One region of the Stenotrophomonas oahuensis genome, then DNA from elsewhere that is predicted to be linked to it. Evidence: predicted binding sites of a transcription regulator. Region 1 holds the regulator's gene; the other holds the start of a gene.
What was found. The regulator FliA, encoded in region 1, starts transcription of late flagellar genes. The targets are predictions, from matches to a motif close to TAAAGTTTNNCNNNCNNNGGCCGATAA.
Positions count from the first base shown of each region.

Region 2: a site for FliA is predicted at 2,682-2,708, ahead of PDM29_RS05590 (GGDEF domain-containing protein). Genes of this name have one in related genera too.

Region 1 covers NZ_CP115541.1:3,661,999-3,676,773, forward strand. Annotated here, with positions in the region: gene PDM29_RS16380 (methyl-accepting chemotaxis protein) at 1-2,089, opposite strand, end outside; gene PDM29_RS16385 (chemotaxis protein CheA) at 2,775-4,760, opposite strand; gene PDM29_RS16390 (response regulator) at 4,806-5,171, opposite strand; gene PDM29_RS16395 (STAS domain-containing protein) at 5,168-5,476, opposite strand; gene PDM29_RS16400 (chemotaxis protein CheW) at 5,550-6,557, opposite strand; gene PDM29_RS16405 (ParA family protein) at 6,554-7,336, opposite strand; gene motD (flagellar motor protein MotD) at 7,341-8,339, opposite strand; gene PDM29_RS16415 (flagellar motor protein) at 8,341-9,081, opposite strand; gene PDM29_RS16420 (chemotaxis protein CheA) at 9,205-11,049, opposite strand; gene PDM29_RS16425 (protein phosphatase CheZ) at 11,054-11,671, opposite strand; gene cheY (chemotaxis response regulator CheY) at 11,671-12,063, opposite strand; gene PDM29_RS16435 (RNA polymerase sigma factor FliA) at 12,080-12,826, opposite strand; gene PDM29_RS16440 (MinD/ParA family ATP-binding protein) at 12,823-13,710, opposite strand; gene PDM29_RS21130 (AAA family ATPase) at 13,697-14,775, opposite strand, start outside.
Region 2 covers NZ_CP115541.1:1,262,952-1,277,726, reverse strand. Annotated here, with positions in the region: gene PDM29_RS05595 (DUF808 domain-containing protein) at 138-1,076, shown strand; gene PDM29_RS05590 (GGDEF domain-containing protein) at 1,084-2,637, opposite strand; gene PDM29_RS05585 (NAD-dependent epimerase/dehydratase family protein) at 2,740-3,372, shown strand; gene PDM29_RS05580 (dihydrolipoamide acetyltransferase family protein) at 3,437-4,798, opposite strand; gene PDM29_RS05575 (SH3 domain-containing protein) at 4,795-5,148, opposite strand; gene PDM29_RS05570 (alpha-ketoacid dehydrogenase subunit beta) at 5,150-6,220, opposite strand; gene pdhA (pyruvate dehydrogenase (acetyl-transferring) E1 component subunit alpha) at 6,213-7,295, opposite strand; gene PDM29_RS05560 (tryptophan 2,3-dioxygenase) at 7,599-8,474, shown strand; gene PDM29_RS05555 (peptide MFS transporter) at 8,596-10,095, shown strand; gene PDM29_RS05550 (thioredoxin family protein) at 10,104-10,667, shown strand; gene PDM29_RS05545 (DUF6795 domain-containing protein) at 10,783-11,187, opposite strand; gene PDM29_RS05540 (hypothetical protein) at 11,402-12,544, shown strand; gene PDM29_RS05535 (MarR family winged helix-turn-helix transcriptional regulator) at 12,608-13,099, opposite strand; gene hppD (4-hydroxyphenylpyruvate dioxygenase) at 13,229-14,344, shown strand; gene hmgA (homogentisate 1,2-dioxygenase) at 14,358-14,775, shown strand, end outside.

The sequences.
Region 1 (14,775 bases):
CTTCCAGCTTGAACAGGGCGACGGCGTCGGTGAGGTGACCGGCCTGTTCTTCCATGGCGCGGGCAGCGGCGGTGGCTTCTTCCACCAGCGCGGCGTTCTGCTGCGTGGTTTCGTCCATCTGCACGACAGTCTGGTTGACCTGCTCGATACCGGCCGACTGTTCCTGCGACGCGGCGGAAATCTCCGCCATGATGTCGGTGACGCGCTGCACCGAGGCGACGATCTCGTCCATCGTGCTGCCGGCCTGGCTGACCAGCGCGGACCCCTCGGCGACCTTGTCGACCGATTCGTCGATCAGGCTCTTGATCTCCTTGGCGGCGCTGGCCGAACGCTGGGCCAGGGTACGCACTTCGGAGGCCACCACGGCGAAGCCGCGGCCCTGCTCGCCGGCGCGGGCTGCTTCAACGGCGGCGTTCAGCGCCAGGATGTTGGTCTGGAAGGCGATGCCGTCGATGACCGAGATGATCTCGGCGATCTTCTTCGACGAGGTTTCAATCGCGCTCATGGTGGTGACCACCTGGCCGACCACTTCGCCGCCCTGGCTGGCCACGCTGTGCGCACCAATGGCGAGCTGGTTGGCCTGACGGGCATGCTCGGCGTTCTGGCGTACGGTGGAGGTCAGTTCCTCCATCGAGGCGGCGGTTTCTTCCAGGTTCGCTGCCTGCTGCTCGGTACGACGCGACAGGTCGTTGTTGCCCGACGCAATCTCGCCCGCTGCGGTGCTGATACTGCCGGTCGCCTGCTGGATACGGCTGACGATGTGGGTCAGCTGGGCGACGGTGGTGTTGGCGTCGTCGCGCATCGCGGCGAACACGCCGTGGAACTCGCCGTGCATGCGCGCGGTGAGGTCGCCGCCGGCGATGGACTGCAGCAGGTGCGAGAGCTGGTTGAGGTTGCCGTCGGCCACTTCCATCATGGTGTTGAGGTTTTCGATCATGACCCGGAAGTCATGTTCGAAACGCAGGGCGTCGCCACGCTGGCTGAAGTCGCCGGCGGCGGCGGAGCGGGCCAGCGACTGGATCTGGGTGTTGATGGCCAGCAGGCTGGCCTTGGCCGCGTCCATGGATTCGTGCAGGATTGCGCGGGTGCCAGGCAGGCGACGGGCATCGCGCGAGAGATCGCCGGCGGCGTACTCGTTGAGCACGGCGATGGCGTCCTTGATCGCGTCCAGGTGTTCGAAGATGACGGTGTTGGTGCCCACGGCCAGTTCGCCGTACACGCCGGGGAAGTCGATCGGCATGTGGTGGGAGATGTCCGGGCCGGCATGCATCTCGGCCATCTTGCGGGTTTCGTCGGAGTAGCGACGCAGCATGGCGGTCATGTCGCCGGTGGCGACCAGCATCTGACCGACTTCGTCGTTGCTGGTGGCACGCGTGCTGACGCTGAGGTCACCGCGCGCCACCGACTTGATGGCATGCACGGCCTGGCCCAGCGGGCGGGTGATGGCGCGGGCGATGACCACGCCGGCACCGATGGCGAGCAGGGTCAGCAGCACGACGGTGGTGATGATGGCGACAACGCTGCTGTGGTGGGTAGCGTTGGCTTCATCGATGCGCGACTGCATCAGCTTGCTGCTGAAGGCACCGAGGGTCTTGAGGTCGTCGAACATCTTGCGACGGGCCGGGCGCGAGCGATCATCGGAAATCTGCTGGGCCAGCACGCCGTCACCGGCGGCAATGGCGGCGCGCATGTCGGTGTTGGCGGCGAAGTAGGCGTCGAGGTCGGCGGCGACGTGGCCGTAGAGTTTCTTCTCTTCCTCGCCAGCCGGCAGCTCGGCATACGCGGCCAGTTCGTCGCGTGCGGCCTTGGCGGTGGTGTCCATGCGCTTGTTGTAATCGGCCACCTTGTCGGGTTGGTCGAGCATGCTCAGCTGCGCCAACTCATACGTACGGAATTCGCCGAGCAGGGAGCGCACCTCGCCCAGGTGTTCCACCGAGGGAATGTCATTGCTGGCCATGCCCGCCAACTGGGCGTTGGCCCCATTGAGGCGCACCAGGGCAAACACGCCCAGCGCAACGGTCATCAGGGTAGTGAGGGCAAACCCGACCGCAAGCTTGCGGGCGATGGGCAGATCGTAGAACCACTTCATACTGTGAACTCCGGACAAGGCGGGGCGCGCAGCTGTGGGGGCGCTGGGCGAGGGGGCATGGATGCAGGTGGGGCGCGGAACATGACAGTGTTCCTTCACCATCTCTCCGGTTAGCGGCGTCTTCACGCGCGGACTTTAGTGTTCCGCATCACGTTTTTTTTGTGATGTCTGTCGGCGGGGTGTTGGTCGCGAACAGCTGCGATTGCGAAATCTACGTATCGCCGGGCGCTGCCCGGCTGCTGTGGGTTCTTGGCGAACAGCCCTTGGCTGCTGATCTACGTGCCTGGGGCCATCGGATGGGGGGTACGGGACACGCCGTGAACCCATCCATGGGGGCTCGTCGAAAACATCCATGTTTTCAACGGTCCCGTACCCCCCATCCGATGGCCCCTCGATACATGGTCGGCGGCCCATGGGAAATGCCAGATCAACGGCGGATACGTGCTTTTGATCTTCCATGGCCACCGGCCAACTGTCTGGGGCGTGCCGGGGTGGGTTTGCGGGGACCGTCAAAAACATGGATGTTTTTGACGAGCCTCCATGGATGGATTCACGGCGTGTCCCGCAAACCCACCCCGGCGCGCCAAAGCACGGAAACCGATGACCATCGGCGTTTCGCGCAGACAACAAAAAGCCCCGCGATGCAGGGCTTTTGCTCTTGCTCTATGCGATCAACCAACAAGCGTTACGCCGCCTGCGGTACTCGGAGCGAGCGTACCAGGCCGCCGATGTCGACGATCAGGGCGACGCGGCCGTCGCCGAGGATGGTGGCACCGGAGACACCACTGATGCGGCGGTAGTTGTTCTCGATGTTCTTGACCACCACCTGCTGCTGGCCGACCAGTTCGTCCACTTCCAGCGCGATCTTCTGGCCGTCGCCTTCCACCACCACGACCAGCGAGTCGTCATTGGCGCGGTGGCCGTAGCCGTAGTACTCGCTCAGCGACAGGATCGGCAGGTATTCGCCGCGGACGCGCAGCACGCGGCCTTCGCCGGCCATGGTGCGGACGTCTTCGGCCTGCGGCTGCAGTGCTTCCAATACGTAGGCCAGCGGCAGGATCAGGGTTTCGCCGGCCACCGACACGGTCATGCCGTCCAGGATCGCCAGGGTCAGCGGCAGGCGGATCAGGGTGCGGGTGCCCGCGCCCAGGCTGCTTTCAATCTGGACTTCGCCGCCCAGCGCCTGGATATTGCGGCGGACCACGTCCATGCCCACGCCACGACCGGAGAGATCGGTAACGGCGTCGGCGGTGGAGAAGCCCGGCTGGAAGATCAGGTCCCAGACCTGGCTGTCGGTCGGATTCTCCGGCACGCTCAGGCCACGTTCCTGGGCCTTGGCCAGGATCTTTTCGCGGTTCAGGCCACGACCATCGTCGCTGACTTCAATGACGATGTGGCCGCCCTGATGCGAGGCCGCCAGGGTGATGGTGCCGGTTTCGTCCTTGCCCGCGCCCTTGCGCACGTCGGGCATTTCCAGGCCGTGGTCGATCGAGTTGCGGACCAGGTGGACGAGCGGATCGGCGATCTTTTCGATCAGGCCCTTGTCCAGTTCCGTGCCTTCGCCGACGGTGCGCAGGCGGACCTGCTTGCCCAGACGGCTGGACAGGTCGCGGACCAGGCGCGGGAAGCGGCGGAACACCGCATCCACCGGCAGCATGCGCACGCCGATGACCGCTTCCTGCAGATCGCGGGTGTTGCGTTCCAGCAGGTCCAGACCGGCGAACAGCTGCTCGGCATGCACCGGGTCGAGTGCGTGCGACACCTGCTTCAGCATGGCCTGGGTAATGACCAGTTCGCCGACCAGGTTGATCAGGGCGTCGACTTTTTCAACCGCGACGCGGATCGAGGTCTCTGCTTCGTGCGCAGCGGCCGGCGCAGCGGCTCCGGCGGCGGGTGCAGCAGCGGGAGTCGTGGCGGCGGCGACCGGTGCAGCCGGTGCCGGCGCGCTGGTCGCCAGGCTGGGCGGCGCGGCCGGACGGATGTCCAGTTCGCAGTCGTCCACCACCCAGGCGAAGGTGTCTTCAATCTTGCTGCGCGGCACCTTGCCGACCAGGCCCAGGTCCCAGGCCAGGTGCGCTTCCAGCGGATCCAGCGCGTCGAAACCAGGCAGGCGTTCAAGGCGGGCGGCCACCTGCAGCGAACCCAGGTGTTCCAGTTCGCGGATGATGCGCAGCGGATCATTGCCGCTCATGAACAGCGACGGAGCCGGCACGAAGCCGATCTGCCACGCTTCCGGGGTGTCGTCGACCTTGGCCGCGACCGGCGCTGCGGTGCTGGCGGCGGTGCCGGACAGTACAGCTTCCAGGCGCGCCTTCACTGCGGCGACGGCCTGCGGGTCGGCCGGCTGGCCGTGTTCGGCTTCGCGCAACAGGGCGCGCAGCACGTCCACCGACGACAGCATGGCATCCACCGCCACCGGTTCCAGCGCGCGCTTGCCGGCACGCAGCTCATCCAGCAGCGTTTCCAGCACGTGGGTGAGCGCGGCGATGGCATCGAAGCCGAAGGTGCCGGCACCGCCCTTGATCGAGTGGGCGGCGCGGAACACCGAGTTGATGATTTCAGGGTCCTGCTGGCCCGATTCCAGTGCCAGCAGGCCAGCTTCCATCGCGTCCAGGCCTTCGCGGCTTTCCTCGAAGAAGGTGGCGTGGAAGCGTTGCAGGTCCATGCTCATGACAGTTCGGGTCCGGTTACGGGGAAGAGGGAAGGCGGTTGGGGATCAGCCCAGGACTTTCTGGACAGTGGCGACCAGCTGTTCCGGGTTGAACGGCTTGACCAGCCAGCCTGTGGCACCGGCGGCCTTGCCTTCGGACTTCTTGTCGGCGGCCGACTCGGTGGTCAGCATCAGCATCGGGGTGAACTTGTAGTCCGGCAGCTGACGCAGCTCGCGGATCAGCGAGATGCCGTCCATGTTCGGCATGTTCACGTCGGTGACCACCGCATTGAAGCGCTGACCCTTGGCGCGGCCAAGCGCGACCGCACCGTCTTCGGCCTCTTCAACAGAAAAGCCGGCCGAGGTGAGGGCGAAAGAGACCATCTGGCGCATCGACGCCGAATCGTCCACCACCAAGATACGTGCGCTCATGCCGCGTTCTCCACAGATTTCAGGTTGTCATGGGTTGCATCCAGGCCCAGGGCCTGGGTGAGGCCGAGCAGGCGCGCGGCATCACGGAAGGTAGGGGTGCAGCCGTCGAATCCGGTCGCGTAGCCCGCCTGGCGGCGGGTGTCGACGAAGGCGCACAGCACCTGCATGGCGGCGGTATGGATACGGCCGACCTGGCTGGCGTCCAGCGTCAGGTCGCCTTCCTGGTCCACCAGGGGGGCGAGGCGGGTTTTGAGCTCGGTGCTGTTCTCGATACCGAGATCATCACCCAGGGCCACAGTGCTCATCGTTGCTCCGGACAAACGGTTCCTAGGTCAATAACGGCGGGGTTGAGGGAACCTTTAATGTGATTTTTGGTTCTCAGTTCAACAATTGCGTGGCGTCGAGCAGGATCATTGGCTGGGCCGAGATCCGCGCCACGCCCCGGAACAGGTCGTTGGAGATCTGGCAGATGCGGGCGGTATCCGGCGGTTCGATCTGCGAATCGGTGAGGTTGGCGACGTCTTCAACGGCCGAGACGCGCAGGCCCATGGTCTCGCCGTTCTCTTCCAGCACCACGATGCGGGTGTTGGCGTCGTCGACCGCGGGGCCGGCACCGAGGTGGGTGCCCAGGTCCATCACCGGGACGACCTGGCCACGCAGATTCATGATGCCCAGCATGGCCGCCGGGGTGCCGCGCAGCGGCAGCAGCGGGACTGGCAGCACCACCTCCTGCACCTTGAGCAGCTCCAATGCGTACGCCTGGCTGCCGCAGCGCATGCGCAGCCAGCGCGAGGTGCGCTCGTTGGCGCGGCGGTGTTCGCGCGGGCTGGACGCGGGGTTCAGGGCCTGCGCCTGCAGTTCCTGCCAGCTGCCCGGGCGCGCCGGGTTGGGGGCGTTGGCCGGCAGAATCGGGGCAGCGCGGGCGGTCGGGGTGGGCGCGGCGCGCGGCGGCAGGGGGGCGGGTGCCGGCTTTGCGGGGGCAGGGGGTGGTGCGGCAACGGGTGCGGCGACGACGGGCGTGTCGTGCAGGGCTTCGTCGGGCAGGTCGTTCCAGTCCGGGCGGTCGTCTTCGGACGCAAGCCGGGCAAGGCCCGGCTCTACATCGACCACCGGGCCCAGTGCAGGATCGTTCATCAGTTCGTCGAGCAGGGCGAGGTTGGCCTGTGCACCCGGGGACGTCGGGGTGTCGAAGGCCGTGATCGGGCCGAGGGCCGGGTCGTTCATCAGCTCGTCGAGCAAGGCCAGGTTGGCCGGCGCGCCCGGCGAGGTCGGCGTATCGAAGGCCGGCGCGGGGGCGTCGGGTTCCACAGGCGCGGTCGGTGCTACGGCGATGGCATCACCAAGCAGCTCTTCCAGGTAATCGTCCAGTACACCAGGCGTGCTCATGCGGCGCGCTCCATCTGCTGGGCGTCGTCGGCCAGGATCCACTCCAGTGCGCGCCGGTAGGCGGCTAAACCGCGCCCCGGGTAGTCATCGGACTGCGCCGGCACGGTCAGGCTGGCGGCATTGCAGATGCGGGTGTCGACCGGAATGGCGTCTTCCCACACGCGGTGGCCGTGGCGGTCCTGCATTTCCTTGACGGTTTCGTTGCCGGCACGGGTGCGGCGGTCGAACAGGGTGGGCAGGATGCTCATCGGCAGCGCGCGGCGGCGCGAACGCTCGACCATCTCACCGGTGCGGACCATGCCGTCCAGCCCGTGCAGGGCCAGCGGCTCGGCCTGGGTGGGAATGATCAGGCGGTCGGCGGCGGCCAGTGCGTTGATCATCAGCAGGCCGAGCGTGGGCGCACAGTCGAGCAGGATGTAATCGTGCTGGCCCTGATGGCGGGCCATGGCGTTCTGCAGTGCCAAGCCGAGGCCGGGCTGGTTGGCGCTGCGGCGTTCCAGGGTGGCCAGTGCGGCCTGCGCGCAGACGAAGTCCAGGCCGGGGATCTCGCTGCGATGGGCGAGCGTGGCCAGTTCGGCCGGCGGCGCGGCGAACAGCTCCAGCACACCGGCAGGCGGTGGATCCAGCGGCACATTGAAAGCGCGGGTCAGCGAGGAGTGCGGGTCCAGGTCGATGAGCAGGACGCGGTGACCCTGCGCAGCCAGCCCGCGGCCGAGCGCCAGCGTGGTGGTGGTCTTGCCGACGCCGCCCTTCTGATTGGCAATTGCCCAGATACGCATTGCTTCACTCCTTCATTGCAGGGGGAACGGCGGCGCCTACGCGGCTGCCGGCCGGCACCGGTGGCAACTGCACCGGTGCGATGGGAGAAACGGGGGGTGTTGCGGCCGGCTGTCCGAGTGCCTCGGGAGTGGTCTCGGCGGTGAGCTTGGCTCCCAGCGGATCCACCGACTGCGCGGTGTCGGCCAGGATGATGACCATCACCCGGCGGTTGCGGTTGCGACCGGCCGCGCTGCTGTTGTCTTCGCGCGGACGGAACTGGCCGTAACCGACCATTGCCAGCCGGGCCGGCTGCAGGCCCTGGTCGGCGAACAGGTGCACCACGCTGGCGGCGCGTGCGGCCGACAGTTCCCAGTTCGAGGGGAACAGCGCTGTAGCGATCGGCACGTCATCGGTGTGGCCTTCCACGCGCACGCCGTTGGGCGCGTCGCGCAGGACCTCGGCCAGGCTGGACAAGGTCTGGCGGGCGTGTACGTCCAGCGAGGCCGAGCCAGTGGTGAACAGGATGTCGCTGTTGATTTCGACCTCGATCCACAGTTCGGTGCGGCGCACGGTGATCATGCCGCGGTCGATCAGCGGGGCCAGTGTCGCGGTCAGCCGGTCGGCGATGCCGTTGAGCTGCTGCTCGGCACGTCGGATCTGTTCCTGGTCGTGCACCGACACCGGCATGCGCATCTGCGACGCCATCGCCGGCAGCAGGGTGGGGTCGTTGGAGGGGGCTGGCGCGGAAGGGCCGATGCGGTTGCCGGCCTTGATCACGTTGGGGCTGTCCCAGCCACCGCCCTGTACCTGCTGGTTGCCGACCTGCACCGGGTTGATGGTGCGCGGTGCGCCGCCGAAGGCGGTGGTCAGCGCATCGGCCATGACCCGGTACTTGCCTTCGTTGATGGACGAAATGGCGTACATCACCACGAAGAAGGCAAGCAGCAGCGTCATGAGGTCGGCGTAGGGGATCGCCCAGGCCTCATGGTTTGCATGCTCTTCGTGGGCTTTGCGGCGCGCCATGTCAGTGCAGGAACCCGGACAGGTTGGTTTCGATGTTGCGCGGGTTCTCACCCTGGGCAATGGAGATCAACCCTTCGATGATCATTTCGCGGTCGCGCGAGTTGTGATGGATCACGCTCTTGAGCTTGGCCGAAATCGGCAGGAACAGCAGGTTGGCCGAGGCGATGCCGTAGATGGTGGCGGTGAACGCGGCGGCGATGCCGTGGCCGAGCTTGCTCGGGTCGGCGAGGTTCTTCATCACCGCGATCAGGCCCAGTACTGCACCGATGATGCCGAGGGTGGGGGCATAGATGCCCATGCCTTCGAACACCTTGGAGGCGGCCAGGTCCTGGCTTTCCTGGTTGCTGAGTTCGATTTCCAGCATGTGCCGGATGGACTCGGGCTCGACGCCGTCGACCAGCAGCTGCAGGCCCTTGCGCAGGAACGGGTCGTCCTGCGCATCAACCTGCGCTTCCAGGCCGAGCAGGCCTTGGCGGCGGGCGATGTTGCTCCACTCCACGATCTGGCGGATCAGATCCTGGCGGTCACTGCCGGGCGGACGCACGATCCAGCGCACGATTTTGAAGGCGTGTTTGAACACCGCCGGCGAGGTGTGCAGCAGGATCGCGGCGAGGGTACCCACGATCACGATCACAAAAGCGGCCGGCGACCACAGCGACGCCAGACCGGCTCCCTTGAGGATGCTGCCGCCGACCAGCGAGGCCAGGGCGAGAAAAAGTCCGATGAGGCTGAGTCTGTCCATTGTTCGGGTATCGGCGGGCGTGAAGCGGTCTTGAGCGACCGGGTGTCGCAGGGTGGACGGGGTTCACATTTCCGGGTGTGCCAATTTCATCGGCGCGTTCAGCCGGGCAAGCCCGGCTCTACGTCAGCGCAAACCGTCGACGTCGAGAATCAGCGCCATGCGGCCATCCCCGATGAGCGTGGCCCCGGCATAGCCGCGCAGGCCGCGCAGGGTCTTGGGCAGTGGCTTGATCACCACTTCCTCGCGACCGCGGACCTGGTCCACCACCAGCCCGAAGCGGGCTTCGCCGGCCTGCAGCACGACAATGGTGAGCAGCGGCGAGGCCACCGGTTCGACCGCCAACCAGTGGCGCAGGTCGACCAAGGGCAGGGTGTGCGAGCGACGGTCCAGCACCGCGCGGCCGTCGAACCAGCCCAGCTGCGAGTTGGGGGCGTGCAGGACTTCCATCACGCGGGCAAGCGGCAGCGCATAGACGTCCTCGCCGGCCTGCACCAGCAGGGTCGGCAGAATGGCCAGGGTCAGCGGGACGCGGATCATGAAGCGGCTGCCACGACCGAGTTCGGACTGGATCTGGATCTGGCCGCTGAGTTCGCGGATGCGCGACTGCACTACGTCCATGCCGACGCCGCGGCCGGAGATATCGGTGACTTCCTGCTTGGTCGAGAAGCCAGGCAGGAACACCAGGTGCAGGCATTCCTCGCTGCTCAGGCGGGCGGCGGCTTCAGGATCGATCAGACCCTTCTCGCGGGCCTTGGCGCGCAGCCGCTCGGGGTCGATGCCGGCCCCGTCATCCTGCACTTCAATGCTGACGTAGTCGCCTTCCTGTTGCGCCGACAGGCGCACATGACCGCTGCGCGGCTTGCCCTGCGCTTCGCGCAAGTCGGGCATTTCCACGCCATGGTCGATCGCGTTGCGGACCAGGTGCACCAGCGGGTCGGCGAGTGCTTCCACCAGGTTGCGGTCCAGCTCGGTATCGGCGCCGATCAGCTCCAGCTCCACTTCCTTCTTCAGGTTGCGGGCGACGTCGCGGGCAACCTTGGGGAAGCGTGAGAACACCTTGCCGACCGGCTGCATGCGGGTGCGCATGACCGCCGACTGCAGGCGCGCGGTGGCGATGTCCAGGGTGGAGACGGCGCGGTCCAGCTCTTCGTCATGCAGACGCGCACGCAGGGTCTTGAGGCGGTTGCGCGAGAGCACCAGCTCGCCAATCAGATTGACGATGGCATCCAGGCGCTTGGTGTCCACGCGCACGGTGTGCTCGGCTTCGGCAACCGGCTTGGCAGCGGCGGGCTTCGGCGCGGCAGCCGGAGCGGGTGCTGCGGCGGGGCGCGGGGCCGGCGCAACGGCCGGGACCGCAGCGACCGCGCGCGCGCCCGGGGCCGCACCGCCGTGCAGCTGGTCCAGCAGCGCTTCAAATTCGTCTTCGCCGATCAGGCCGTCGTCGGCCTTCTTCGCGGCGGGCACGGCGGTGGGCGCAGCGCCACCGTGGAGCTGGTCGAGCAGCGCCTCGAACTCATCGTCGGTGATCAGGTCGCTGGCCGGTGCTGCCGCAGCTGCAGTGGGTGCGGCGGCGACCAGGGCAGGTGCACCGCCGTTGACGTCGAACTGCGCGATCAGCGCGGGCGGGGCATAGCCCGGTTCTTCGCCGGCGGATACCGAATCCAGCATCGACTGCAGATAGTCCAGCGACTGCTGGGCGGCATCGAAGTGGTGCGCCTGCAGCACGGCCTGGCCGGAACGGGCCATGCCCAGGGTTTCCTCGGCGGCGTGGCACAGTTCCACCATGGCCTGGATGCCGAGGAAGCCGGCACCGCCCTTGAGGGTATGGAAGCCGCGGAACACCGCGTTGAGCTGGTCGGCGTCCTGCGGGGCCTGTTCCAGCGTGACCAGCTGTTCGCCGAGGCGATCCAGGATCTCCTGGGCCTCGAGGATGAAGTCAGCGGCGATATCGTCTGGAACAGCACTCATGGTCTTAAAGCCCTAGATCGGAAAGCAGGTCATCGGCGTCGACCTGCGACACCGCATGGCGGTCGAGCCCGTTGACGGCGGGGCCGGCCAGGCCGTTGTCCTGCTTCTTGCGGTCGTCGTCGTTCGGCGGCGGCAGGCCCAGCGCACCAAAGCCTTCGTGCACGCGGCGCACGATCCCCACCACGCGGCGGATGATCTGGCCGGTAAGGTCCTGGTAGCTCTGGGTCAGCGCGATTTCGGTCAGGTTGTGGCGGATGCGGTCCAACTGCTGATCCTGCTCCGGATTCAGGCCTTCGGCACGCAACTGCTCGGTGAGCGAACGGCATTCCTCGGCCAGATCCAAAGTGCGGTGGGTGGCCTGTTCGGTCATCGCCACCACATGATCAAGGCGTGCGCAGGCGTCATCGAGCTCACCGGCTTCGGTGGGCACGGTGGGCAGTTCGCCCAGCGCCTGGCCCAGCTCGCGTGCCAGCCGGTTCAGCCCGGCCATCATCGGCTGGGTGCGCAGCGCGCCCAGCGCGTCGATTTCCCGACGCCAGCCGGCTTCGTCGCCGCTTTCCAGCGCGGCCAGGGCATCCTGCAGGCGCTGCACCAGCGCCGACTTGTCGCTGAGGGTTTCCATCAGGCGCTCGCTGCCAGTCGTTCGAAGATCTTGTCCAGCTTCTCGGACAGCGTGACCGCGGTGAACGGCTTGATGATGTAGCCGTTGACCCCGTTCTGGGCCGCTTCGATGATCTGCTCGCGCTTGGCTTCGGCAGTCACCATCAACACCGGCAGGGTCTTGAGCTTGGCGTCGGCGCGGATCGCCTTGAGCAGTTCGATGCCGGTCATCACCGGCATGTTCCAGTCGGTGACCACGAAATCGAACGGCTGGCTGTTCAGCAGCGCCAATGCGGCATGCCCGTCCTCGGCTTCGGCCGTATTGGTGAAGCCCAGATCGCCCAGCAGGTTCTTGACGATACGACGCATGGTCGAAAAGTCGTCGACGATCAGGATACGCATGTTCTTGTTCAAAGCACTTTCCTCGGTATCAAGTGTTCTCGAGGCCGGCGTCGGCCGCCTCGAAGATCTTCAGTCGGCCACGCAGGCGCAGCACCGCCTGGCCGTGGATCTGGCAGACGCGCGACTCGCTTACGCCGAGTACCGCGCCGATCTCCTTCAGATTCAATTCCTGTTCGTAGTACAGCGACAGCACCAGCTGTTCGCGTTCGGGCAGCAGGCCGATGGCGGCCCCCAGCTCGCGGCCGAACTCACCCCGTTCCAGCACCTGCTGCGGGGTCGGGCCGCCCTGGGCCACGGTATCCAGCTCGCCCTGGTCCTCGATGCGCGACTCCAGGCTGAGCACCTGGCCACGCGCGGCATCTTCCATCAGGCGCAGGTACTCGTTCAGCGGCATCTCCATCGCGGCCGCCACTTCGGTGGCGCTGGCGGCGCGGCCGGTGCTCTGCTCCAGCTTGCGGATGGCCGAGGCGGCATCGCGGGCACGACGGTGCACGGAGCGCGGCACCCAGTCGCCACGACGGATCTCGTCGATCATCGAACCGCGGATGCGGATCGAGGCATAGGTTTCAAACGAGGCACCCTGGTCGGCGTCATAGCTGCGCGACGCTTCAATCAGCCCCATCATGCCGGCCTGGATCAGGTCGTCGATCTCGACGCTCGCCGGCAGGCGCGCGGCCAGGTGGTGGGCGATGCGCCGCACCAGGTCCGAGTGCTGGGCAATGCACTCGGTGGCAGCAGCACGCTGCACCTCTTTGTATTGCGCGGCACCTTTCATGCGGCCACCCCACGCTGTTTGAGGATGCGTTCGAGGAAGAACTCGACGCCGCCGCGCGGTTCGGTCGGAGCCTGCCAGCGCGCGGTGCGTCGGGCGATTTCGGTGATGGCCTGCGCGGCCGGGCTGGACGGGTAGGCTTTGACCACCGGCTGCTGGCGCTGCACCGACAGGCGCAGCCAGTCGTCCTGCGGCACGCAGCCCAGATAGTTCAGCGAGACATCCGCCAGGAACTTGTCGCAGACCCGGCTCAGCTTTTCGTACAGCACGCGGCCTTCGTTCGGATCGCGGGCCATGTTGGCCACGACCTGGATACGGTCAACCCCGCGCTCGCGCGACAGCACCTTGATCAGCGCGTAGGCGTCGGTGATCGAGGCCGGTTCGTCACAGACCACCACCACGGTGTCCTGGGCGGCCTGGCAGAAGGTCAACACGCCATCGGTGATGCCTGCGGCGGTGTCGACGATCATGAAGTCCAGCTCGCGCTCCAGTTCGGAGAACACGTTGACCAGGCCGACGTGTTCGGCCGGCTGCAGCTCCGCCATGTGGCGGCGGCCGGACGCGGCCGGCACCACCAGCACGCCGCCGGGACCTTCCATGATCACTTCGTCCAGGGTGCAGCGCCCGGCGACCAGGTCGGCCAGGGTCAGCTTCGGCTGTAAGCCCAGGATGACGTCGATGTTGGCCAGGCCCAGGTCGGCGTCGAGCAGCAGGGTGCGTTTGCCCATGTCGGCAAGCGCCACGGCCAGGTTGGCCGAGACGTTCGTTTTGCCCACGCCGCCCTTGCCGCCGCTGACGGCGATGGTGCGGACCGGGCCCAGCGGCTGGCTGCGGGTGGCCGACAGCGGGAAATTCTGGGTCAGCTTGGCGTACTCACGCGACGGCATGGTTCAACTCCGGGTTGCAGGGCATATCGGCCGCGCGGCGCAAATCTTCAAGGCGAAGTACAAGATTGGCGGCGGTGGCCCGGTGCAGGTCTTCAGGAACGTCCTGGCCGTCGGTCACCCAGGTGATGGGCAGGCGGTGGTCGACGGCCACCGAGAGGGCGGTGCCGAAACGGCCGGTCTCGTCCAGCTTGCTCAGCACCACGCCCTGCGGGTTGGCGGCGCTGAAGCGGCGGACCACTTCGTCCATGTCGCCAAAGCTGGTGTTGGCCGGCAGCACCAGCAGGGTGCGGATCTGGCTGGCGGCGCGCAGCCACTGCAGCTGGGCGGCGAGGGCGCGGTCGCGCGGGCCGAGGCCGGCGGTGTCGATCAGCACCAGCTTGTAGTCCTTCAGGCGTTCCAGCAGCTGGGCGAGGTCGCTGCCGCTGTTGGCCTCGTGCACGGCGATGCCGAGCTGGCGGCCGAAGCCGTACAGCTGTTCGCGGGCACCGATGCGGCCGGTGTCGGTGGTGACCAGAGCGACGTCACGCGGGGCATGGGCTTCGGCAAAGCGCGAGGCCAGCTTGGCGATGGTGGTGGTCTTGCCGGCACCGGTGGGGCCGACCAGGGCGATCACGCCGCCGGCTTCCAACGGGTCGATCGGGGCGATCGGCAGCTTGCGCGACAGCAGGCCCAACATGAGACCGCGGCCACGATGGGCTTCGGTGTCCAGCGGGATCTGCAGGGCCACGTCGCGGCTGATGCCGGCGTCGAAGCCGTACTCGTCCATCAGGTCCAGCGCGGCGGCGCGCACTGCCGAGCCGCGCAGGCGCTCGTCGGTGAAGCGGGTCATTTCGCGTTCGATGACCTGGCGCATGCCGGCCACTTCGTGACGCAGCTGGCGCAGCTCTTCGTCGTCGCGCGGAACCAGGTTCAGCGTCGGTGCCGGGGTCGGGACCACGGTCGGGGCGAGGACCGGCGCTTCCATGGCCTCGACCGCAGCGGCCAGGGCGACCGGCAGTTCCGCCGGTTCATTGGCGGCGCTCATCGGAGCCAGCGGGCGGGCGGCCGGAGCCATCCAGGCCATCG
Region 2 (14,775 bases), 2.2 Mb from region 1:
GTGCTCAAGCAGGGCTCCGCGACGGGGGAGCCCGCAGTGTCGCCGCCAGCAGGTGGTGGAGCAGTGAATCCGGGCATCTTCCACGAACGTGCCCGGATCGGTCAGAATCGGCGCACCTGAATGAACCTTGGATTGCCATGGCCGGTGCCAGCCTGTTTGCCCTGCTCGACGATATTGCGACGCTGCTCGACGACGTCTCGATCCTGACCAAGGTCGCGGCCAAGAAGACCGCCGGCGTGCTCGGCGACGATCTGGCATTGAATGCCCAGCAGGTCACCGGGGTCAGCGCCAATCGCGAACTGCCGGTGGTGTGGGCGGTGGCGAAGGGCTCGCTGGTCAACAAGGCGATCCTGGTGCCGGCGGCACTGGCGATCAGCGCGCTGGAAGCCTGGCTGAAAACCAAGGGCTTCCCGATCCCGATCGTTGTGCCGCTGATGATGATCGGTGGTGCCTTCCTCTGCTACGAGGGCGTGGAAAAGCTGGCGCACCGCTTCCTGCATTCCAAGGAAGAAGACGCGCAGCACAAGGCCGAGCGTGCCAAGGCGCTGGCCGATGAGAAGGTCGACATGGTGGCCTGGGAGAAGGACAAGGTGAAAGGTGCGATCCGCACCGACTTCATCCTGTCGGCCGAGATCATCGTGCTGTCGCTGGGCGTGGTGTCCGGGCAGCCGTTCATCAACCAGGTGACCGCACTGGTGGTGATCGCGCTGGGCATGACCGTGTTCGTCTATGGCCTGGTGGCGGGCATCGTGAAGCTGGATGACGCCGGCCTGTACCTGTCGCGAAAGGGCGGCGCGGTGGCCGCCTTCGGCCGCGGGCTGGTGGCATCGGCCCCGTGGCTGATGAAGTTCCTGTCGGTGGCCGGCACGCTGGCGATGTTCCTGGTCGGTGGCGGCATCCTGGTGCACAACGTACCGGCGCTGCATCACTTCGTGCTGGGCCTGGCCGGTCAGACCAGCGTGGGCTGGCTGGTGGAAGCGCTGGGCAATCTGATCGTGGGCGTCATTGCGGGCGCAGTGGTGCTGCTGGCGGTCACCGGCATCCAGAAAGCGCGCGGCAAAGCCGCCGCGCATTGATTCGCGGTCAACCTGCCTGTACGCGGTTCTTGCCCACGCGCTTGGCCGCGTACAGGGCCGCGTCCGCGCGCTTCAGCACGATTTCCGCACTATCCCCCGCCTGCCACTGCGTTACCCCGGCACTGAAATGCACGGGTACCCGCTGCTCATCCAGATGCAGCGGCCGCTGCGCCAACGAGCGCTGCAACCGCAGCAGGGTCGACATGCTGTCGGCGGCCGGTGTTTCCGGCATCACGATGACGAATTCATCGCCGCCGATGCGGCTGACCACATCCGAATTGCGCAGCAGCAGCTGACACACCGTGACCAGGTGGCGCAGCACCGCGTCACCGCCCGGGTGGCCGTGTTCGCTGTTGGTCTGGTGGAAGTCATCCAGGTCCAGCAGCGCGATCGCCAGTGGATGCGCATGCCGGGCAGCACGCGCGATCTCCTTTTCCAGCAATTCATCAAAGCCACGGCGGTTGAGTGCGCCGGTGAGCGGGTCGGTGCGGATCTGTCCGGACATGTCGCTGAGTTCAAGCTCGAGCTCGGCAATGCGGGCCTCGGCCTGTTCCACTTCGCGGCGTGCATTGCCCAGGTGGTCGCGCGCCTGTAGCGCCTGTTCCTGCACCTTGCCGGTGTCGCGCAGCACGTCCTGCAGCAGCTGGTTGAGGTCGGCGATGCTGCGCGCTTCCTTCAACGCCATCGCGTAGCTGCTGATCCGGTCGTGGTAGTCGCTGGTGTGCGCGGCCATGCCATCGAGCTGTTCGATGAACTCGCCCATCAGCCCGCGCATGGCGGCCTTGCTTTCCACGATGCCCTGTTTGAGCAGGCTCTGCTTGTAGATGACCTCGCGCAGATTGTTGCGCGCCTGTTCCACCGAGTCGCGGTCCAGCGGACCGCCGATCAGGGCGCGCACGGCGTGCAGCTGGCCCTGCAGCCAGCTGCTGTCGTCGAGCAGTTCGCTGATGTTCTCCAGCAGCAGGTCGAACAGGCTCAGCAGCAGTTCCTGCTGCTCCTGCCAGCCGTCGCTGCGTACGCCGATCTGGTGGGTCAGCTCGCGCAGGCGCACTTCCAGCGGCTGCAGCGGAATGCCGGGGTGCCACTGCCTCAGTTCAGCAGCCAGCTGCACCGGTTCGTCCTTCAGCTCGGGCATGTTCTGCAGCAGGCTGGCCACGGTGACACCCAGGGTATGACGCAGCAGTTCGCGCAGACGCAGGCTGTCGGGCGGGCCGTCGGCGCTGTCCTGCTCAATGGTGCGGATGTACTTGTCGATCAGCTGGCGCATGGCGCGGCCGTAGCTGACCCAGTCGGCGCTGCGCAGCGCCGACTGCAGGCGCAGGCCCATGTCGCCGAGTTCACCCGGCAGGGTGGCCATGCCATTGGCAAAAGCGGCCAGCAGCGGCTCGGGCTGCTCCGCCCCGGCAAACAGGCGCTGCAGGACGGCACTGCCGCTGCCGCTGCTGGTCACGGCGCTGGATGCTGTGGCCTCGACCCGTACCGGCGTTATCCCGGCGCGGCGCGCCAGCAACCGTCCCACGGCCGTGCCGGGGCTGGAGGGGGCGTCGGGATGGTCCGTCATGCGGCGGGTCCTGGGGCGAAGATGGAGTAGGGTAGGTGGGAACAGTATCGGCGCTGGACCGGCTGGCTTGAAGACATCCTCTACACAACAACGGACCGCCCCATGAAGGTGATGCTGGTCGGTGCCACCGGCCTGGTCGGCACCCAGGTGCTGCAGCTGCTGCTGGACGATCCCCGCTGCCAGACCGTGGTCGCTCCCACGCGTCGGTCGCTGGCGCTGGCCGACACCCATCTGATCAATCCGGTGGTGGACTTCGCCCAGCTGCCGGAAGCGGCCGACTGGTGGGCCGTGGATGCGGTGATCTGCGCGCTGGGGACGACCTTGAAGCAGGCCGGCAGTCGTGAAGCCTTTGCCCAGGTGGATCACCAGTACCCGCTGCAGGTGGCCCGTCTGGCCCGTGCGCACGGCGCGGCGGCCTTCGTGCTGAACTCGGCCAAGGGGGCGGATCCGCAGTCGCGGTTCTTCTACAACCGGGTCAAGGGCGCGCTGGAGCAGGACCTGCGGAAGCTGGGATATCCGTCGCTGACGCTGGTGCGGCCGGGGTTGATTGGCGGCGACCGCAAGGAGCACCGTGCGGGCGAACGTGCTGCCAGCGTGGTGCTGGGGGCATTGGCCCCGGTGCTGCCGCGGTCGTGGCGGATCAATCCCGCGGAGAAGATCGCGGCGGCCATGGTGGAGGCGGCATTACAGCCCGCCCCGGGCGTGCAGGTGATCGAGGCGGACCGGTTGGTGTGACCCACGCAGGGGGGCGCGGTGCCGCCGGTAGCGGACGACCGTTGGTCGTCCGGCCACCGATGCCTCAGCTGGCCAGGGCCAGGTCGTCCATCATCGCGCGCAGGAACCGCGCCGCCTCACCGCCGGTGGCGGCACGGTGGTCGAAGGTCACCGACAACGGAATGACCTTGTGCGCTTCCACGCCGCCCATGACCGGGGTCATCTGGTGACGGGCACGGCCGGCACCGACGATGGCCACGCACGGCGGCACGACCACCGGAGTGGCATAGCGGCCGGCGAACATGCCGAAGTTGGACAGCGAGATGGTGTAGCCGCTCAGCTCGGACGGTGCGATCGAGCGCGATTCGACCTGCTCGCGCAGACGGTTCACGCCTTCGCGGATGCCGCGTGCATCGAGCATGTCGGCATTGCGCAGCGCCGGCACGAACAGACCGTCGTCGGTGTCCACGGCAATGCCGATATCGACCTGGGCATGCAGGGTTCGGGTCAGTGCGTCGCCGTCGAACCAGGCGTTCATTGCTGGTACCTTCTGGCTGGCGACCACGATGGCGCGTACCAGACGGGCGGTGACATCGTTGCCGGGCAGCCAGGCATGGATGTCAGCGTCGTCATTGAGCGTGGTCGGCACCACCTTGCTGTGGGCGTCGGCCATGACCCGCGCCATGTTGCGGCGCACGCCCTTGAGCGGTTCTGGCTGCCCCTTGGCGACCACGCCCGGGGGCTGGGTACGCATCGGCTTGCCGGCGGCGGACAACGGTGTGCGGGCTTCGGCCTGACGCGCCGGGGCTGGTGCAGCCGCGGCAACCGGTGCCGCCGCAGGAGCCGGCGCGCTGCCGATCTTCGCGCTGCCTGCGGCAGCCGCTTGTTTGACGTCGGCCATGGTTACCGCGCCGTCCGCGCCGGTGGCGCGAACCAGGCTCAGATCCACGCCCAGCTTGCGCGCGGTGGCGCGCACGGCGGGCACGGCCTTGACCCCTCCCACCGCCACCGCCTGTTCGGTGTGGACGGCGTTGGAGCTCTGCATAGCACCCACCACGGTGCCGGCGTCGTCGCGCTCGGCGGCGGCCGGCTTGGGCGCTTCGGCAACGGCCGGAGCCGGAGCCGGTGCAGCGGCCGGTGCCGGCGCGGCATGGCCGTGGCTGTGACCGGTGTCCTGACCGTCGGCGCGCTGCGGCAGGTTCGGGTCCAGTTCGAACTGGGCCAGCACGCTGCCGGTGGGAATGATGTCGCCGGGGCCGCCGGACAGCTTCAGCACCTTGCCCGAGAACGGCGAGGGCACTTCGACCACGGCCTTGGCGGTTTCCATCGACACCAGCGGCTCGTCGAGCCGGATCACGTCGCCTTCCTTGACGAACCACTCGACGATGGTGGCGTCGGGCAGGCCCTCGCCCAGGTCGGGCAGGTTGAAGTTCTTGTTCTCACTCATGTGCAGTTCTCTTCAAGCAGTTCGAGATCGCGGGCCGGCAGCCAGCCCGTCGCGCCATTCGCGCGTTCGGACCACCACCAGCCGCCGTGTTCATGATGCAGTTTGACCAGTTCACCGCTTTCAACGTCCAGTTCGCGGGCGTCGTAGTCGCGCAGGGCTTCCGCGCGACCATCATCCAGCACCTGCAACCATGCCACCGGAGCCCAGCCGGCGCGCCCGTCATCGGTGCGCACCCAGGCAAACGCCGGCCATTCCTCGTCACGAACACCCAGTTCGACGATCTGGCCGGTGCGGAACCGGAGCGGGTTGGGGTACTGGCTGCGGTACGGGCCTAGAAGACGGGCCCGCATGTCAGCCTGCCGCCACCGCGCGCTTGGCCGCGCTCACAATGCGGTCCACGCTGGGCAGGTACTTCATTTCCAGGCGGAACAGCGGAATGTGAGTGTCGTAGCCGGTGACGCGCTCGACCGGAGCCAGCAGGTCGTACAGCGATTCCTCGGCCAGGCGCGCAGCGATTTCCGCGCCGAAGCCGGCAGTCTTCGGGGCTTCCTGCACGATCACGCAGCGGCCGGTCTTGGCCACAGATTCGGCGATGGTGGCGAAGTCCAGGGGGCGCAGCGTGGCCACGTCGATGACTTCGGCACTGATGCCTTCGCCGGCCAGCTTGTCGGCGGCTTCCAGCGCTTCCTTCACCTGCGCGCCCCAGGTCACCAGGGTCACGTCGGTGCCATCGCGCAGCACGAAGCAGACATCCAGCGGCAGCGCTTCGCCGTCGTTGACCACCACTTCCTTGTACTGGCGGTAGATGCGCTTGGGTTCCATGTAGATGACCGGATCCGGTTCGCGGATCGCAGCCAACAGCAGGCCGTAGGCGCGCTGCGGCGAGGACGGCAGCACCACGCGCAGGCCCGGCACGTTGGTGAAGATGGCCTCGTTGGCCTCGCTGTGGTGTTCCGGCGCGCGGATGCCACCGCCCCACGGCACGCGCAGCACCATCGGGCAGTTCAGGCGGCCACGGGTGCGGTAACGCAGGCGCGCGGCATGGCAGACGATGTGGTCGACCATCGGGTACATGAAGCCGTCGAACTGGGCTTCGGCGACCGGCTTCATGCCCTGCGCGGCCAGACCGATGGTCAGGCCGGCGATGGTGGTTTCATCCAGCGGGGTGTCCAGCACGCGGTCCGCGCCGAAGCGCTGCTGCAGGCCGGCGGTGGCGCGGAAAACGCCGCCGTTCACGCCCACGTCCTCGCCCAGCACCAGCACCGACTTGTCGTGTTCCAGCTCCCAGGCCAGGGCCTGGGTGATGGCTTCAATAAGGGTGATGGGCGTGCTGGTCATGGTCTGTTCTCCGCGCGCAAGGGCGGCGCTGTCGGCGGCGTGGGTCTGCGCGGTGGTGCCGGAAACGTGCTTGAGCTCATCCATGACGCTGCTCCAGGGCAATGGCCTGCGCGCGCTGGGCCAGCAGGTCCTGCGGCGGGTCGGCGTACAGATAATCGAACATCGCCTCGACCGGCTGCACCGGCGTGTTGAGGTACAGGTTCACTTCTTCGTCCACGCGCTTGCCGCACTCGGCGGTCCAGGCCGCTTCTTCTTCCTCGCTCCACACACCGGCGTTGGTTAGATACTTGCGCAGGCGCAGCATCGGCTCCAGCAGCCAGGCGTCCTTCACTTCCGCGTCGTCGCGGTAGCGGCGGGCGTCGTCGGCGGTGGTGTGGTCGGACAGGCGGTAGGTCATCAGTTCCAGTACGGTGCCACCGTCGCCGGCGAGGGCGCGCTCGCGCGCCTGCAGCATGGCGGCCATCACCGCGATCAGGTCGTTGCCGTCCACCTGCAGGCAATGCAGGCCGCCGGCCAGGCCCTTCTGGGCCAGGGTTTCGGCACCGGTCTGGGCCGAGCGCGGAACCGAGATGGCCCAGCCGTTGTTGACGATGCACAGAATCAGCGGGAGCTTGTAGGCACCGGCCGAGTTGAGCGCGGCGTAGAAGTCGGTCTTGGAGCTGCCGCCGTCACCACACACCGCCACGGCGATCTGCTTTTCGTTGTTGAGCTTGAACTTCAGCGCCGCGCCGGCCGCATGCAGGCACTGGGTGGAGATCGGCACGCAGAACGGGAAGTCCTTGGCCGCATTGCCGCCGTAGTCGTTGCCGCGCTCGTCGCCGCCCCAGTACATCAGCACGTCACGCGGACGCACGCCGCGCATGAACATCGCGCCGTACTCGCGGTAGGACGGTGCGAACACGTCGTCTTTCTGCATCGCAGCACCAATGCCCACGTGCGCGGCCTCATGGCCCAGGCAGGCCGCGTAGGTGCCCAGCTTGCCGGTGCGCTGCAGCGCGATCGACTTGCCGTCGAACACGCGCACGAACAGCATCTGCTTGAACATCGGCAGCAGCGCCTTCGGGTCGCGCAAGGCCTCGGGCAGGTCATCGCGGACGAGGTTACCGTCCGTGTCCAGGTACTGCAGGTATTCGATCTTGAACTCAGCGGCAACCGTCATTGCGTACTGCACCTTCGACAGGAAGTTACAAATGATATGAATTGCCATGTTAAGGAAGGCGTACGAAAAAGCCGTCCTGCGGCGCAACAAGGAAACCGCCTGGCCGCCTTCGGGTATACCGTTGTCAGAGCGGAAAGGCCAATAACATCAACGTATTCAGTTGCCGCAACGGCGCATGAGCGCTCTTTCATCGGGGCGTCCGCGGCAATGGGTCGCAGCCGCTGCCGCGCTGAACGGGCCGACCACACGCCACCGTAGGGCGGCCGCTGCGCTACGCTTGCACCCCCTCATGCGGTCACCGCCATGTCTGTCGACAAGAACCAACGCGATCTGGAAGCCGGCATCCACACTGACCTGGAGGGCCGCCTGACCTACGGGGGCTATCTGCGCCTGGACCAGTTGCTGAGCGCCCAGCAGCCGCTGTCCAACCCGCCGCACCACGACGAGATGCTGTTCATCATCCAGCACCAGACCTCCGAGCTGTGGCTGAAGCTGCTGGCCCATGAGCTGCGCGCGGCGATCGGCTTCCTGCAGCGCGACGAGGTCTGGCAGTGCCGCAAGGTGCTGGCGCGCAGCAAACAGGTGCTGCGCCAGCTGACCGAGCAGTGGTCGGTGCTGGAAACCCTCACCCCTTCGGAGTACATGGGCTTCCGCGACGTGCTGGGGCCTTCTTCGGGCTTCCAGTCGCTGCAGTACCGCTACATCGAGTTCCTGCTGGGCAACAAGAACGCGCAGATGCTGCAGGTGTTCTCGCACGACCCGGCCGGGCAGGCCCAGCTGCAGCAGGTGCTGGACGCGCCCAGCCTGTACGAGGAGTTCCTGCGCTACCTGGCCCGCTTCGGCCATGCCATCCCCGAGGTGTACCAGCACCGCGACTGGCAGACCTCGCATGTGGCCGACGACGCCCTGCACCCGGTGTTCGAGCGCATCTACGAGAACACCGACCGCTACTGGCGTGAGTACTCGCTGTGCGAGGACTTGGTGGACCTGGAAACCGCCTTCCAGCTCTGGCGCTTCCGCCATATGCGCACGGTGATGCGGGTGATTGGCTTCAAGCGCGGCACCGGCGGCTCCAGCGGGGTCGGGTTCCTGCGCCAGGCGCTGGAACTGACCTTCTTCCCGGAGCTGTTCCAGGTGCGCACCACGATCCGCAACGACGATCCGCTGCCGCCGGGGTGAAGGCCTATTCAGGCAAACACACGGAAGTGTTTATTTGACGTGAACGCCCAAGTTCTGGAATTCTCCCGGGTTGTTTCGCACATCGGACGTGCATGTCTTCCACCGAACCCAGGAATCCCGCATGAGCGTAGACGCCGCGAAATCCGTTCCCGAACCGGCGTTGCCGGAGTTCAAGACCACCCTCGGCCATCCGCGTCCGTTGTGGATGCTGTTCATGACCGAGTTCTGGGAACGCTTTGCGTTCTACGGAATCCGCTGGGCCCTGGTGCTGTACATCGTGGCGCAGTTCTTCGACGGCGACGCCGCCGGGCAGGGCGCGGCCAGCCGCACCTACGGTGCCTACCTGGCGCTGGTGTATGCCGCGGCGATCTTCGGCGGCTACGTGGCCGACCGCGTGCTGGGTTACCAGCGGTCCATCCTGACCGGCGCGGTGATCATGGCCGCCGGTCTGTTCATGGTGGCGATGCCGGTCAAGGAAGTCTTCGAACTGGGCCTGGCCACCATCATCATCGGCAACGGCCTGTTCAAGCCGAACATCTCGACCATGGTCGGCAAGCTGTATGGCCTGAAGGATGAGCGCCGCGATTCGGGCTTCACCATCTTCTACATGGGCATCAACGTCGGCGCGATGATCGCCCCGGTGCTGACCCAGTTCCTGGCCGAGAAGATCTTTGGTACCGAAGCCATGCCGTCCTACAAGATGGTGTTCATCGCCTCGGGCATCGGCATGCTGCTGAGCCTGGTGTGGTTCTACGTCGGTCGCGCCGGCCTGAAGGGTATCGGTGCACCGCCGGCCGGTGCCGAGGGCATGGGCCGCGTGGTGATGGTGTTCGTCGGTTCGCTGGTCGCCATCCCGGTCGCTTACTTCCTGCTGTCCACCGGCGCCACCGCGCTGGCCTGGATTCTTGGCGTGCTGTTTGTCGCGCTGGCGGTGCTGCTGCTGGTGGAAGGCATCCGCGAGGGCAAGGTGCAGCGTGACCGCGTGATCGCCATGCTGATCATCTTCACCTTCAACGTGATGTTCTGGATGTTCTTCGAACAGGCCGGCAGCTCCTTCACCTTCCTCGCCGACAACATCGTCAACCGCAATCTGGGTGGCTGGACCTTCCCGACCGCATGGTTCCAGTCGGTGAACTCGGTGGCCATCATCACCCTGGCTCCGATCATTGCCTGGATCTGGGTCAAGCTGGGCAGTGCCAATCCGTCCATTCCGCGCAAGTTCGGCCTGGGCCTGCTGTTCAACGGTGCGGCCTTCGCGCTGCTGATGCTGGCCCTGTCGACCATGGTGGTGGAGGGCAAGATCCCGTTCTGGACCCTGTTCATGGTCTACGTGATCCAGTCGGTGGGTGAGCTGTGCCTTTCGCCGATCGGCCTGTCGATGGTGACCAAGCTGGCTCCGGTGCGCCTGGTCGGCTTCGGCATGGGCGGCTGGTTCCTGTCCACCGGCATCGGCAACAACCTGTCCGGCATCTTTGCCGGTGCGGTCAGCGGCGAGGGCGGCATGACCGTGGAGTCGGCGCTGAAGGGCTACACCTTTGGTTTCTGGGCATTGATCGGTTCGGGCGTGGTGCTGTTCCTGCTGGCCCCGGCGATCAACAAGCTGATGCACGGCGTCAAGTGAGGTCTGCGATGCGCATGAAGATGGGGTATTCGTCGTTGATCATGGCCGGGCTGCTGTGTGCCTGCTCGCCGTCTTCGCCGCCGGCCCCGGCTGCTGCGCCATCGCCTGCTGCCTCCGCGCAGCCACCGGGCGCTGTCTCCAGCGCACCGGTGGCCGCCGACGTGGCCGCGCTCAACAGTCGTTTTGATCCCGCTCGCGACCCAGCCACCGACCTGGCGGTCGCGCAGGCCGAAGCCCGCCGCAGCGGCAAGCGCATCGTGCTTGATGTGGGTGGCGAGTGGTGTTCCTGGTGTCACCTGCTGGACGCCTTCATCGAAGGTGATGCAGACGTCCGCACGCTGGTCGATACCAAGTACGTGTGGATGAAGGTCAACTACAGCGAAGACAACGAGAACGCGGCCTTCCTGTCGCAGTTCCCGGCGATCAAGGGCTATCCGCACCTGTTCGTGCTCGACGCCGACGGCAAGCTGCTGCACTCGCAGTTCACCGGCGAACTGGAAGCGGACAAGGGCCAGCCCAAGGGCTACAACCGCGAACGCTTCCTCGCCTTCGTGCAGGCCTGGGCACCGTAAACCCGGCAAAACGTCGTCGGCACGTCACTGAATGGACGCGTGGCGACGCGTTCTTCTTCGCGGCTGCCGCAAACGTACTGCGGCGCGGCTCTACGTCATCGGTAGGCCAGGTTTCTCACACCAGCCGGCAGATTCCGAACGTCTCCGTTTCCGGATGCGCCACCGCCTTGTCGCCCAGATCGCAGACAAACCGCAACGCGCGCCCCGGCACTTCGCCCTGCGCATCGTAGTTGCGCTTGCTCATCACCCAGCCCTTATGCGTCTTGCCCTGGTAGCGCAGGGTGATGCGCTGACCGATCACCGGCTCATGCGGCAGCAGCCCGGCGGTCCACGAGGTGGCGGTCACTGCGGGAAATCGGAAGCGGCCCTGCGCATCGGTGGTCACCGTGACGGTGCCGCGCTGGTCCTTCCAGTGCCAGTGATGCTCCTGTTCGACCTGCACGCCGGCGACCGGTTGTCCGTCCATCACCACGGTGCCTTCGACTTCAGAAAACAGCGTCAGCGTCTTTGAAAAAGCCATTGCCCATCCTGGGGTAAGTAGTCCAGCCAACAGGGTGCAGCACACCCACGACATCCTTTTTGACACGCGCGCTTCCTGCTCACTGCGATAACGCAGCAGACTGCCATGAAAAGAGCGCGGTGTGTCACATCTTCAACGCTCGGACCTACAGTTCGTCCACGCACTGCCGTTACCCCCAAGGACCTGACGCCACGCCTTCGAGGGCCGACATCGCATGCAGCCTGGAACCAGCGACACCGTTTCCGATACCACCGCTTCCGCCGTGGCGGGCGTGGCGCTGCCGCCGGCGGAGGTGCTGCTGGACGACCACTCCGCGCCCGATGCGCTGGGTAGCGAAGCGGACGCGCCGTCGCCGGGCTCCATGCTCTATCGCCTGCCGCTGATTTCACTGCCGGACAACGTGCTGCTCAAGGCCGCCGTGCAGAAGCTGGTGGAGCAGAAGGCGCAGCTGGACCGGCTGGCCCGCAATCCAGCCTTGGCCGGCTTGCTGCCAGGCGAGTGGCAGGGTGCCGGCAACCGTGGCGTGGACCTGCAGGCCTTTGTGCTGTCGGTGCTGCCCTATCTGCACAACACCGCCACGGCCGACACCCAGCCGGCGCGCTTGCCGGTCAAACACGTGATCGGCGACAGCGGCCGCTGGGAACATGCCGATGTGGCCGAACCCAAGTCGCTGGCGTTCTTCCTGGCCAGCGACGAGCGCGCCAGCGCCGGGGCCAAGGATCCGGCCGGGGCCTATCTGGTCGCCGCGCTGGGTCTGGCCTGGGCACACGAGGGACGCACCCGCCCCGGCTTCCTGCGCCAGATGGGCTACGACAGCATGGCCGCGCGCGTGCACGTGCTGCCCTATCCGGAGCCGGGCGAGCTGGCGCTGTACAGCGTGGTGGCGCATGGCACTGCGCAGGTCTGGTGCGTATTGGGCCGGCGCAAGCTGCGTCCGTTGTTGGCCCCGTGGCTGAGCGTGCCGCTGCTGACCGCGTATGGCGTTCCTGCGCCGACCCTCTGGCCGTCGTCGTATCCGCCGGTGGACGAGGTAGCGCAGATGCTGGCTGCCGTCCGCCAAGGCAAGGGGCCGGTGGAAGTGGACCTGGTCAAGACCGCCGCCAAGGTGGCCGAAGACGCGTCCGGCGAAGCGTGGGTCCCGGTCAGCCTGCTCCAGGTGAGCACCTGGGTGCCGCGCTGGCGCTACTTCATGGCCACGTTCATCGGCCTGCCGTCGGCCATCCTGGTGATCGCGGCGCTGGCCCTGCCCAACGCCGTCGAGGCCGCCGCCGTGGCGGCGTCACTGGGGCTGGCCGCCGGTGCGATCGGGGCACTGGCCGCGCCGTGGGTGCATGCGCGGAAGAAGCATCTGAGGTGATGGGGTGACGACCAACGGTCGTCACCTACCGGTAGGTGCCCACCGTTGGTGGGCACGCTCTGATCACCCCTCATCCATGCGCTGCAGGCCATCCCCGGCCAGGCGCAGGATCAGCTTCTCCAACAACTGCTCTTCCTCTTCGCTGAGCACCGACATCAGCTTGCGGGTGATCTCGATCACCAGCGGCGCGATGGTCTCGTAGACCTCGAACCCGGCGGCCGAAAGCGCCAGCACCGAACGACGGCGGTCGTCGCCATGGGTTTCACGCTTGATGAAGCCCCGCTCCAGCAGTCTGGCCACGGCGCGGCTGACCGCCACCTTGTCCATCGCGGTGCGGTCGGACACCTCGCTGGCCGAAGACCCCGGGTACAACGCCAGGATGGTGATGACCCGCCATTCCGGGATTGCCAGTCCGTAGCGGTCGCCGTACAGCTTGGCGATGTTGCCGCTGACCCGGTTGGACAGGACGCTGAGCCGATAAGGCAGGAACTGCTCCAGGTCGAGCAGGGCGTGCGAGGCGCGGATGCGCTGGCTGGCGGGATCGGGCGGATTCATGCTGCAGTGCACCTTGATGGTGGTTTCATATGAAACTATAAACCTTCATTCCGGACTCCGCATTCTCGCGGGTCTGCCTTCCGCCCGTCATCTGGTTTTTTCAGGTGGGGCCAGTTTTGGAGCCACGTCATGAGCAGCCAGCCCAGCACCGCCACTCACGCCCCCAACCCGGGCATGCAGGTGACCACCTTCGAAAACCCGATGGGAATCGACGGTTTCGAGTTCGTCGAATTCGCAGCGCCCGCAGGACGTGGTGCCGAGCTGCACGACTATTTCCGCAAGATGGGATTCACCGCGGTGCTGCGCCACAAGCAGCGCGCCATCACCGTGTACCGCCAGGGCGACGTGAATTTCCTGGTCAATGAGGACCCGGACTCGTTCGCCGCTGACTTTGCCGCCAAGCATGGTCCGTGTGCCTGCGGTTTCGCCATCCGCTTCCAGAAGCCGGGCGAGCAGGTGTTCCAGATGGCGCTGGGCAACGGGGCCGAGGCGATCGACTTCAAGCCGGAGTCCAAGGCGGTACCGGCCCCGGTCATCAAGGGCATCGGCGACTGCATGCTGTACCTGGTGGACCGTTACGGTGCCAACGGCAGCATGTTCGACACCGACTACACCCCCATCGAAGGTGTCGATCAGCATCCGGTCGGCTTCGGGCTGACCTTCATCGACCACCTGACCCACAACCTGTACTTCGGCAACATGCAGCAGTGGTCGGACTACTACGAGCGGCTGTTCAACTTCCGCGAGATCCGCTACTTCGACATCAAGGGCCTGAAGACCGGCCTGGTGTCCAAGGCGATGACCGCGCCGGACGGCATCGTGCGCATCCCGCTGAACGAGTCGTCCGACCCGAAGAGCCAGATCAACGAATACCTGGATGCCTACAAAGGCGAGGGTATCCAGCACATCGCCTGCTTCACCGAGAACATCTACGACACGGTGGAAGCGATGCGCGCGCAGGGCGTGGAGTTCCTGGACACGCCGGACACCTACTTCGACGTGATCGACCAGCGCGTTCCCAATCATGGCGAAGACGTGGCCCGTCTGGCGAAGAACAAGATCCTGATCGATGCCGACCCGGAGACGAAGCAGCGCAAGCTGCTGCAGATCTTCACCCAGAACTGCATCGGTCCAATCTTCTTCGAGATCATCCAGCGCAAGGGCAACGAAGGCTTCGGCGAAGGCAACTTCACCGCGCTGTTCGAGAGCATCGAGCGCGACCAGATCAAGCGCGGCGTACTGTAACCGGAGCCCGATCATGTCCCCGTCCATCGCTTCACGCGGCTATCAAACCGGTTTCGGCAACGAATTCGCGAGCGAAGCCCTGCCGGATACCCTGCCGGTCGGGCGCAACTCACCGCAACGCGTGGCGCGGGGACTGTATGCCGAGCAACTGTCCGGCACCGCGTTCACCGCCCCGCGTGGCAGCAACCGGCGCAGCTGGGTCTACCGCATCCGTCCGGCGGTCAGCCATGGTGAGTTCACCCCCTACGCGCAGCCGCACCTGCACAGCGACTTCGCGCACGGCGCGGTGTCGCCGAACCAGCTGCGCTGGGACCCGCTGCCGCTGCCGTCCACGCCGACCGATTTCGTCGATGGGCTGTACACCATGGGCGGCAACGGTGCGCCGGACGCGCATCATGGCGTGGGTATCCACCTTTATGCCGCCACGGCGG